Enhydrobacter sp.: one gene and its partner. The protein of the gene in region 2 binds, or shares a complex with, the protein of the main gene of each other region. Links are inferred from orthologs where the notes say so. Each region holds a gene or a part of one and is shown on either strand. Other genes may lie near its edges.

Region 1 (2,821 bases), 1.2 Mb from region 2 along the record:
GTCGTCGGCGCCTGAACCTCCGGCACCGGAGCCGAGCATGATCGATCCGATCCTGGAGCGCGTGATGCGGCTCCATCCGCGGTCGATCGATCTCGGCCTCGAGCGCATCGCGCGGTTGCTCGCGGCGCTCGGCTCGCCCGAGCGAAAGCTGCCGCCCATCGTCCATGTCGCCGGCACCAACGGCAAGGGGTCGCTGGTCGCCTATCTCAGGGCGATGGCGGAGGCGGGGGGCTACCGCGTCCATGTCTACACCTCGCCGCATCTCGTGCGCTTCAACGAGCGTATCCGTGTGGCCGGCCGTCTCATCGAGGACAGCGAGCTCGACGCGGTGCTGGGCGACTGCGAGCGGGCCAACGAGGAAAAGCCGATCACCTTCTTCGAGATCACGACGGCGGCCGCCTATCTCGCTTTCTCGCGCGTGCCGGCGGATCTAGCCGTGATCGAGGTCGGCATGGGCGGACGCTACGACGCCACCAACGTGATCGCGCCGACGCTCGCGGCCATCACGCCCATCGGCTACGACCACACGGGCTTCCTCGGCGACAGGCTCGAGGGCATCGCCGGCGAGAAGGCGGGCATCCTGAAGCATGCCGTGCCGGCGGTGATCGGTCGCCAGCGCGCGGTGAGCGCCCAGGTGATCGAGGCCGAGGCATCGACCCTCGCGGCGCCGCTGTTCCGCCTCGGCCGAGAATGGCGGGTCATGCCGGGCCCGGCAGGCTTCCGCTACGAAAGCGACGCCACGACGCTCGATCTTCCGGCGCCGGCGCTCGTGGGGGCGCACCAGATCGACAACGCCGCCACCGCCGTCGCCTGCATCGAGCGTCTGCGGGCGGCGAACTTCGCGATCGACGATCGGGCGATCGCAAAAGGCCTCGCCACGGTCGAGTGGCCGGCGCGGCTGCAGAAGCTCACGCGCGGCCCGCTGGTCGAGGCCCTGCCGCCGGGCTGTGAGCTGTGGCTCGACGGCGGCCACAACGAGGATTGCGGGCTCGCCCTCGCCGGCATGGCGTCGGATTGGGCGAAGGAGCCGGCGCCGCTGCCGCTTTATCTTGTATTCGGCATGTTGACGAGCAAGGACGCTGCGGGCTTCCTGCGGCCGCTGGCGCGCCATGCGCGCGCGGCGCGCGCGGTGCCCTTTCCGGAAGGCCATAGTGCCTATACGCCGCAGGAAGCTTGTGCCAAGGCGGCCGAGGTCGGCCTGGATTGCGCGCCCGCAGACGACATCGGCGCGGCGCTGGAGGACCTTCTGGCCACCCAGCCCGCGCCGATGCGCATTCTGATCTGTGGATCGCTCTATCTCGCCGGCGCCGTGCTGCAACGCAACGGCTGAGCTGGACGCTTAGCTCACGACGGTATTGATCCAGCTCACCAGCCTCTGCTTGGGCTCGGCGCCGATCTTGGTTGCCGCGACCTGGCCGTCCTTGAACAGCAGCAGCGTGGGGATGGAGCGCACGCCGTACTTGGTCGGCACCATCGGGTTCTCGTCGATATTGACCTTCACCACCTTGAGCTTGCCGTCCATCTCCTTGGAGATGTCTTCGAGCGACGGGCCGATCATGCGGCACGGGCCGCACCATTCCGCCCAGAAGTCGACGAGGACGGGTTTGTCGGATTTCAGCACTTCCTGATCGAAGGAGGCATCGGTCGCTTTGACGGTCATGGCGAGGCTCCGCAGACAAATAAGGCCGGTCGATGGACCGGCGTCGCTCTTGGCTCAAAGCTAGGAAGAGGGCCCGGCCAAGTCAAGGTTCGCCCGCGTAAGGCATTGATTTGTCGAGGGTTACTGCGTCAATCTCCATAAGCTTGGGACCCGAGGTCCAGAGCAGGAAAGCCCGTATCGGCCGTCCGGGGTAGATCGCCCCCAGCAGGGCCCGATAGAGCGCGAGCTGGCGACGATAGGCGAGCGGCACCCCAGCGGCATCGGCCGGTGGCGGACGATTGGTCTTGTAGTCGACGATCAGCACCTCGTGTTCGGAGAGGGCCAGCCGGTCGACCTGGCCGCTGACGGTGAACGGACCGCGCGGCGTTTTCACCATGCCGATCAACGGCACCTCGGCGCGCGAGTCTTGGGCGAACAGGAGGGCGTGCGCGGGAGCTTCGGTGACGGCGAGTGCCTCGGCCGCCCATTGGGCGACCTCCTCGTCGGTCAGGCCGTGCGCAGGCTGCGCGAGGAAGCGGCGCGCGGCGGCGGTGCGTTCGGTGGTCGGCATGGTGGGCAAATGGCGCAAAAGCTCGTGCAACAGGCGACCGCGCTTCCAGCGCCCCGACTCGCCCGCCGCAACGGGGCTGAAGGCGCGCGAGCGTGCGGCCAGCTCGTCGGGCAGGGGCTGCGAGGGCGCCAGCGGCGTCGGCGGATCGGGTTCGCGCGGCGCGGCCTGCTCGAGCCAGGTGGGCACGGCAACGATATCGGACAACGGCAGGGCCTGCTGCTCCGGCACGACGATGCGGCCCTCGTTCGTGAGCTCGAAACCTTCGCCCGACCAGCCCTCGTCACCCAACTGTTCGGTGAAGTCGAACGTCCTGGCGGTCGCGCGGCGGCGCCCGGCGCTTTGGCTCCCGACGCTGGCGGCGAGGCCCGTGGCGATGCGGTCGTACCAGCAGCCCGCATCCTGCTTGCGCAGGCCGATCCAGCCGCCGACATAGAGCCGGTCCTCGGCCCGGGTCATGGCGACATAGAGCAGACGGTTCTGCTCCTCGAGGGCCCGCTCGCGCGCCTCCGCGCGCCAGGCGCGGGCCGCCTCGTTGGCATCGTCGGCGCGCGGCAGCCAGAGCCGCGCCTTGCCATCGGCGGCGGCGAGCAGGCGCTCGTTGTCGCGCGGCA
Region 2 (7,422 bases):
GGGCTCCGGGTCGTCGAGTTCGGCCAGAACCTCGCCGGCCCCTATTGCGGCCAGATCCTGGCCTTCCTCGGCGCCGAAGTGGTGAAGGTCGAGCGGCCCGAGGGCGACGACGCGCGCAAATGGGGACCGCCCTTCGTCGACGGCGCCGCGACCGGCTTCATCGCGCTGAACCGCGGCAAGAAGTCGATCACCTGCGATCTCGCCGAGGTGGGGCAACGCGAGGCGCTGATCGAACGCATCGGTGCAGCCGACGTGTTCGTCCACAACCTGCGCGCCGATGTGCCGGCGAAGTTCGGCATCGATGGCCCGACGCTGCGCAAGCGCTTCCCGAAGCTGATCTATGCCGATCTCAGCGCCTTCGGGAACGCGGGTCCGTGGAAGGAGCGGCCGGGTTACGAGCCGATCATCCAGGCGGTGGCGGGGCTGATCTCGCTGAACGGCGATCCCTCGGGACCGGCGGCGCGGGTCGGCGTCTCCATCATCGATCTCTCGACTGGCATGTGGACGGCGATCGGCATCCTCGCCGCCCTGGCCAGGCGCAACACGACCGGCGAAGGCTGCCTCGTCGGCACGTCGCTGTTCGAATCGGGCCTGATGTGGGCCTCCAACCACGTGGCGCAGTATTCCGTCACCGGCCGCATGCCGCCGCGCCAAGGCACCGGCCATCCCACGCTCACGCCCTATCAGGCCTTCGAGTGCAGCGACGGGCCATTGATGGTCTGCCCCGGCAACGACCGGCTGTGGCGCAAGTTTGCCGAGGCGCTGGGCCATCCCGAATGGCCGGACGAGCCGCGTTTCCGCACCAACGTCGATCGGCTGGAGCGGCGCGAGCTCTTGCTCGGCATGATCGCCGACATTATGAAGAAACAGAGCCGCGCCCACTGGTCGGCCAGGCTGGACGCACTGGGCGTGCCCAACGGGCCGCTGAACTCGGTGCCGCAGGTGCTGGAGCTGGCCCAGACCGCCGCGCTCGGGATGTTCGCCAAGCCCTATCCCGGCAGCCCCGCCCTCTTCCACGGCCTGCCCCTCAGCCTCGACGGCGAGCGCGCCGGCGGCACCGAGAAAGCGCCCCGGATCGGCGAGCACGACGGCGAGGTTTGACTCTTCCGGACCGCGCGCATCCTGCGCGCTCATGAGCGGGCTGGACCCTTCGACAAGCTCAGGGCAGGCGCCCGCGGTCCATACGACTACCCCGCGAAGCTCAGGCAGTAATCGCGGACCTGGTCGAGCGGGATGCGGGCGTGGCTTTGCACAATGATGAACTTGCCGCCGGGATCGGTGCCGGCCGGCAGCTTCACGAGGCGCTCGAAATCGGCGGCGCCCCAGACGCAGGTATGCTCGGAGAAAAGCTGCGTGTCGGAGAAATAGCAGGGATCCCAGTGGACGTGATAGTCGAGCAGATTGCCTTCGTGCTCGGCGACGCAGGTATAGAGCGAATACTCGGTCCAGGGGATCTGCCCGATCTTGCGCAGCACCCAGAGGCTGAGCGCCGTCAAGGCGTCGCCGCCGTCCCTGGAGAAATAACGCAGCGCCTGCGCCGCGAGGTCGGCATGCAGGATGTTGGGGGTGACCGACAGGCCGTGCTGCTTGATGTCGAACGACGTACCGACGATCTCGGCCGCGCTCCTCCACCAGTCGTGATAGCGCTTGGGCTCCCAGCGCGACAGCGCACGGCCGTCCTCGACGAAGGTCGTGGCGTCGAAGTCGCCCACGCAGCAGACATCGGAGTCGAGCGTCAGGTAGCCCTTGAAGCCCAGCATCACCGGCACCTGCAGCTTCACCATCTGCTGCCGGTACCAGCCGGTCATCATGTAGAAGCGACTGAAGGCCGGGAAGAATTCCGACTCGGCCCGCACATCGACGTCGATGTTGGGAAAGCGCGGCAGCTCGCTTCCCAGGAGCCGCGCGTCGCGCGCCGGCGAGACGATGAGGAGCTGCAGCGGCTTGCTGTCACGCCAGTGCTTGGCCAGCGACTCGATCAGCAATCCCGCCCGTTCGAGGTCGCCGCGGCGCTTCAGGTTGCGCAACGCAAGGGGCAGAATCGCTTGGCGAACTTCGGAGAACATCGGGTCGTTGGGACCTTCGTCGTGGGGAGCGCCGGGACGTCTTATAACATCATATAGGGAGAGAGCCTGTGATCTTCGCCCCCGAGCGGCACTTGGCCGCCGCCTTGAAAAAAGACGCCGGGCCCTAGAGCCCGGCGAGTCAAACAGGGAGGCTTCACGTCTGGGAGACGTGGGATCATGAGGATCCCGAGTTTCGAGCGCGATCAGTCACAACCGTTCACGTCGACAACCTGAAACCAACCTACTCGCTGGGGCTTGGAATGTTAGGCTCGAAGTTTCGATCACAGACATGCAGGAGCCGCATGCCTACACCGGAAATGCAATACGACAACTAATAGCGATCAAAAGCGGGTCTCGGCCACTTTCCGCAGGAGGAAGTCGCGGAAGACCGCGATGCGCTTGGAATGGCGCAATTCCTCAGGGTACGTGAAGTATACGTCGGTGGTGCGGACGTTGAGGTCGGGCAGCAGGATCTCGAGCTTGGTCGATTCGCGCGCCAGATAGTCGGGCAGCGAGGCGATTCCCATGCCCGATTCGACGGCGCGGAAGATGCCGTAGACATTGTTCACCCGCAGCACCACCAGCCGCGGATTCTGGTCCGGATTGCCCTCGCGCAGGAGCCAGTTCACGTCCGGCGCCGGCGCGCGCGCATCCTCGCCAAAGATGATCATGCGATGCCGGTCGAGCTCTTCCACGGAGTTGGGCCGGCCGTACTTCTGGATGTAGGTGTGCGAGGCATAGACGTGGCTGCGCACGGTGAGCAGATGGCGCTGCACCAGGCCCGGCTGCCTCGGCATGACCATCCGGATCGCGACATCCGCCTCGCGCATACCGAGATCGAGCTCGTTGTCCGACAGGACCAGGCTCACGTCGATCTCGGGATACATGGCGGTGAACTCGTGCATCTGCGCCGTCAGCCAGGTCGAGCCGAAGCCCACCGTGGTCGTGACCTTGAGCCGTCCGGCCGGCTTGTCCTGGTTGGCGCGCAGGAGCGCCTCGGCGGTGTTGACCTTGGCCGCCATGTCGCGGGCGGTGCGATAGAGCAGCTCGCCCTGCTCGGTCAGGATCAGGCCACGCGCATGGCGATGGAACAGCATCACGCCGAGCTGCTCTTCCAGCGCCCCGATCTGGCGCGAGATCGCCGACTGGCTGAGCTTCAGGCTCTCGCCGGCATGTGTGAAGCTGCCCGCATCGGCCACCGCCTGGAAAATGCGCAGCTTGTCCCAGTCCATGAAGTCTCCCCCGGCGCGGTCGAGCTCACCGCTCATTCCGCCGCCTGCGCCATCCGCGCATCCTGCTCGGCGAGCCAGCGCTCCGCCTCGAGCGCGGCCATGCAGCCGGTGCCGGCGGCCGTGACCGCCTGCCGGAAGATCTTGTCCTGCACGTCGCCGGCGGCGAACACGCCGTCGATGTCGGTCGTCGTCGAGTCGGGCTTGGTGATGATGTAGCCCTCCGAATCCATCGCGAGCTGGCCCTTGAACAGATCGGTGTTGGGCGAGTGGCCGATGGCGACGAACACGCCGTCGGTCGCGAGCTCGCGCGTGGCGCCGGTCTTCACGTTCCTGACGCGCACCGCCTTCACCAGCGGCGCGGGCGCGGTCTCGCCCAGGATCTCCTCGACCACATGGTCCCACAGCACCGAGACCTTGGGATTGCGAGCCAGCCGGTCCTGCAGGATCTTCTCGGCGCGAAAGGCGTCGCGGCGATGGATCACCGTCACCTTGGAAGCGTGGTGCGTGAGGTAAAGCGCCTCCTCGACCGCGGTGTTGCCGCCGCCCACCACGACCACCTCCTTGTTGCGGAAGAAGAAGCCGTCGCAGGTGGCACAAGCCGACACGCCACCGCCGCGGAAGCTCTCCTCGCTCGGCAGGCCCAGCCAGCGCGCCGAGGCGCCGGTCGCGATGACGAGCGCGTCGGCCTCGTAGCGGTCGCCCGAATCGCCGATGCAGAGGAACGGCCGACGGCGGAGGTCGACCTCGACGACGGTGTCGAAGAAGAGCTGCGTGCCCACGTGCTCGGCCTGCTTCTGCATCTGCTCCATGAGCCACGGGCCTTGGATCACGTCGGCGAAGCCCGGGTAGTTCTCGACGTCGGTGGTGATGGTGAGTTGGCCGCCCGGCTGGATGCCCTGCACCAGCATCGGCTTGAGGTTCGCTCGGGCGGCATAGATGGCGGCCGTGTAGCCGGCTGGGCCCGACCCGAGAATGAGCACCTTGTTGCGATGTGCTGCCATGTCCGCTCCGCATCCCACAAACTGCATATCTTCGACATATATGCAAACCTCGGGAGGGTTGCACGGATTGTTGTAGCGCCAAGGCGCAATTCTTCACGGCGAGACGCGGAATTCTCGCAACTTTATTGCGCGACCGGCATGGTTCTGGCATAGACCGGCGCCAATGGAGGAAAACAGGATGGCTCGCGCAAAGCTCGATCGGATCGACCGGCGCATTCTCAACGACCTGCAGGCCGAGGGCCGCATGACCAACGTGGAGCTGGCCGAGCGGGCCGGCATCTCCGCGCCGCCCTGCCTGCGCCGCGTGCGCGCGCTCGAACGCGCCGGCATCATCAAGGGCTACCATGCCGATCTCAGCGCCGAGGCGCTGGGTTACAGCGTCTCGGTGTTCGCCTTGGTGGGGCTCAACAGCCAGGCCGAGACCGACCTCAAGGCTTTCGAGGAGATGATCGCCGGCTGGGATCAGGTGCGCGAGTGCCACATGCTGGCCGGCGAGGCCGACTTCCTGCTGAAGATCGTGGCCGAGACCTGGGACGAGTACCAGAAGTTCCTCACCACCCGTCTCACCTCGGCGCCCAATGTCAGCCACGTAAAGTCGATGATGGTGTTCCGCACCGCCAAGCAGCTCCCCGGCGTGCCGATCCCGGTGGAGTGATCAAGGGAGCGGTCCAGCCACGGTCGTGTCATCCCGAGCGGACGCGAGGGATCTTTGATCGGCGCCGGCCAGGGATCCCTCTCTCCGCTCGGGATGACACAGCTTGTGGCGATTAAAGGCAACCGTTCCATTCCCGAGGGTCGATGCTGCCGGTGACCAGCTCCAGTGGCGCATTCATGAGCGCCTCGGCAGTTGCCCGCTTCGATGAAGGAGACGATAGAGCCCTTGCCGGAAACGGCGTGTACATATAGCCTCGCGTTCGATACACAGCGTTACCGTTGTGAGGCGGCATGAAGAACCTGTTCCAGGCGGCGCGCGTGCTGCTGCTCGATCTGGCCTCGACGCTCCTGTTCCTCGCGGTCTATGTCGCGACCGACGATCTCCTGCTGGCGGTCGCGCTCGGCATGGTGCTGGGCGTGGTGCAGATCGGCGGCGAACTCCTGCGAAGGAAGCCGGTCGCGGCGCTGCAATGGGTCAGCGTGATCGCCGTGCTGTCGTCGGGCGCGGCCACCTTCCTCACCCGCGATCCGGTCTTCGTGATGCTGAAGCCCTCGGTCATCTATTCGATGGTGGGGCTCGTCATGCTGAAGCGCGGCTGGATGAACCGCTACCTGCCGCCGCGCGCGATGCCGGTGATCGATGTGGCGACGGCCTTCGGCTTTGTCTGGGCCGGGCTGATGTTCGCCTCGGCCCTGCTCAACGTTGCGCTCGCCCTTTCGCTCGACGCCAGGAGCTGGGCCGCAGCGATGTCGGCCTGGGGCATCGCGAGCAAGCTCGGCCTGTTCCTGATCCAGTACGCGACCATGACGACGATCGGCCGCCGCCGGGCCGCGGCGGCCGGCGCGATACCGGCCGCATCGTCTTCCTGACCGCGGGCGCCTGCCCTGAGCTTGTCGAAGGGTCCAGCCCGCCCATGAGCACGCAGGATGCGCGCGGTCCCATAACTACTTGAACTGGACGCCGACCACTTCGTAGGACTTGGCGCCGCGCGGCGTCTGCACCTCGACGGTGTCGCCCACGCTCTTGCCGATCAGGGCGCGGCCGATCGGCGAGGTCACCGAGATGCGGCCCCTGGCGAGGTCGGCCTCGTAGGGGCCGACGATCTGGTACTTCACCTTCTCGTCCGTATCCTCGTCCGCGAGCCGCACCGTGGCCCCGAACTTCACCGTCTTGCCCGACAGCTTGGAAAGATCGATCACCTCGGCGCGCGAGATGATGTCCTCGACCTCGGCGATGCGGCCCTCGATGAAGCCCTGCCGTTCGCGCGCAGCCGTATACTCGGCGTTCTCCGACAGATCGCCATGCTCGCGCGCCGCCGCGATCGACTTGATGATCGCCGGGCGCTCGACGCTCTTCAGCTGCTTCAGCTCTTCCTCGAGGCTCCTGAGCCCCTCGGATGTCATTGGCACCTTTTCCATATCGCGGATCGTCCTTAATGAATCGAACGTCGTCAACGCCCAACGGCGCAGTTCGGTTGCGCATCCGGGCCATGGCCCGGTGCATGGGCCTAGAACGTGCTTTTGAAGTAGGATTGCAACGGCGCGACATCCAGCGCGCCGTCGCTCAGTGCGGCGATGCCTTCGACCGAGGCCTTGGCGCCCGCGACCGTCGTGTAATAGGCGATCTTGTGCATCAACGCCGTGCGCCGGAGCGTGAAGCTGTCGGTCAGCGCCGAGGCGCCGTCGACCGTGTTGAACACGAGCTGCACCTTGCCGTCCTTCATCAGGTCGACGATGTGCGGCCGGCCTTCGAGCACTTTGTTCACGCGCTGCGCGGCAATGCCGTGACGATGCAGGAAGTCGGCGGTGCCGCCCGTCGCCACGACCTTGAAGCCGAGATCGACGAGGCGCCTCACCGGCTTCACCATCGCCGGCTTGTCCTGGTCCTTGACCGACACGAACACTACGCCCTCGATCGGCACCTTGGCGCCGCTGCCGAGCTGGCTCTTGGCGAAGGCGCGGCCGAAATCCGCATCAAGGCCCATCACCTCGCCGGTCGAGCGCATCTCGGGCCCCAGGATCGTGTCGACGCCGGGGAAGCGCGCGAACGGGAACACCGCCTCCTTCACCGCGACGTGCCTGGCCTTCGAGCTCTTCTTGATGCCGACCGACTTCAGCGCCTCGCCCGCCATCAGGCGCGCGGCGAACTTGGCGATCGGCTGGCCGGTCGCCTTGGCGACGAAGGGCACGGTGCGGCTGGCGCGCGGATTGACCTCGAGCACGTAGACCTCGCCGTCCTTCACCGCGTACTGCACGTTCATCAGCCCCACGACCTGCAGCGCCCGGGCCATCGCCTCGGTCTGGCGCTCGATCTCGGCCAGGATCTTGTGCGGCAGCGAGTAAGGCGGCAGCGAGCAGGCCGAGTCGCCGGAATGGATCCCCGCCTCCTCGATATGCTCCATGATGCCGGCGACGAAGACGTTGTGCTCCCTGTCGGCGAGCGCATCGACATCGACCTCGATGGCGTCG

The links. The genes of interacting proteins can lie anywhere in the genome.
Region 1: the proteins of trxB (region 2) and trxA are in contact, whole or in part, in a crystal structure (PDB 1F6M), measured with the Escherichia coli proteins. The link is inferred for Enhydrobacter sp. from one-to-one orthologs.

The regions. Positions count from the first base shown.
Region 1 is NZ_CP126889.1:2,469,634-2,472,454, forward strand. It holds trxA (thioredoxin), read right to left. Parts: upstream 1,661-2,821; coding sequence 1,340-1,660; downstream 1-1,339. Other genes in the region: accD (acetyl-CoA carboxylase, carboxyltransferase subunit beta), read left to right, coding at 1-15; OJF58_RS12380 (folylpolyglutamate synthase/dihydrofolate synthase family protein), read left to right, coding at 38-1,330; addA (double-strand break repair helicase AddA), read right to left, coding at 1,743-2,821. UniProt on the Escherichia coli protein: Participates in various redox reactions through the reversible oxidation of its active center dithiol to a disulfide and catalyzes dithiol-disulfide exchange reactions.
Region 2 is NZ_CP126889.1:3,677,536-3,684,957, reverse strand. The notes cover bases 2,316-5,200. They hold trxB (thioredoxin-disulfide reductase), read right to left. Parts: upstream 4,300-5,200; coding sequence 3,331-4,299; downstream 2,316-3,330. Other genes in these bases: OJF58_RS18410 (Lrp/AsnC family transcriptional regulator), read left to right, coding at 4,478-4,954; OJF58_RS18420 (LysR family transcriptional regulator), read right to left, coding at 2,408-3,334. Also shown: OJF58_RS18430 (CoA transferase), read left to right, coding at 1-1,101; OJF58_RS18425 (DUF6492 family protein), read right to left, coding at 1,188-2,066; OJF58_RS18405 (septation protein IspZ), read left to right, coding at 5,245-5,823; transcription elongation factor GreA, read right to left, coding at 5,899-6,372; carB (carbamoyl-phosphate synthase large subunit), read right to left, coding at 6,462-7,422.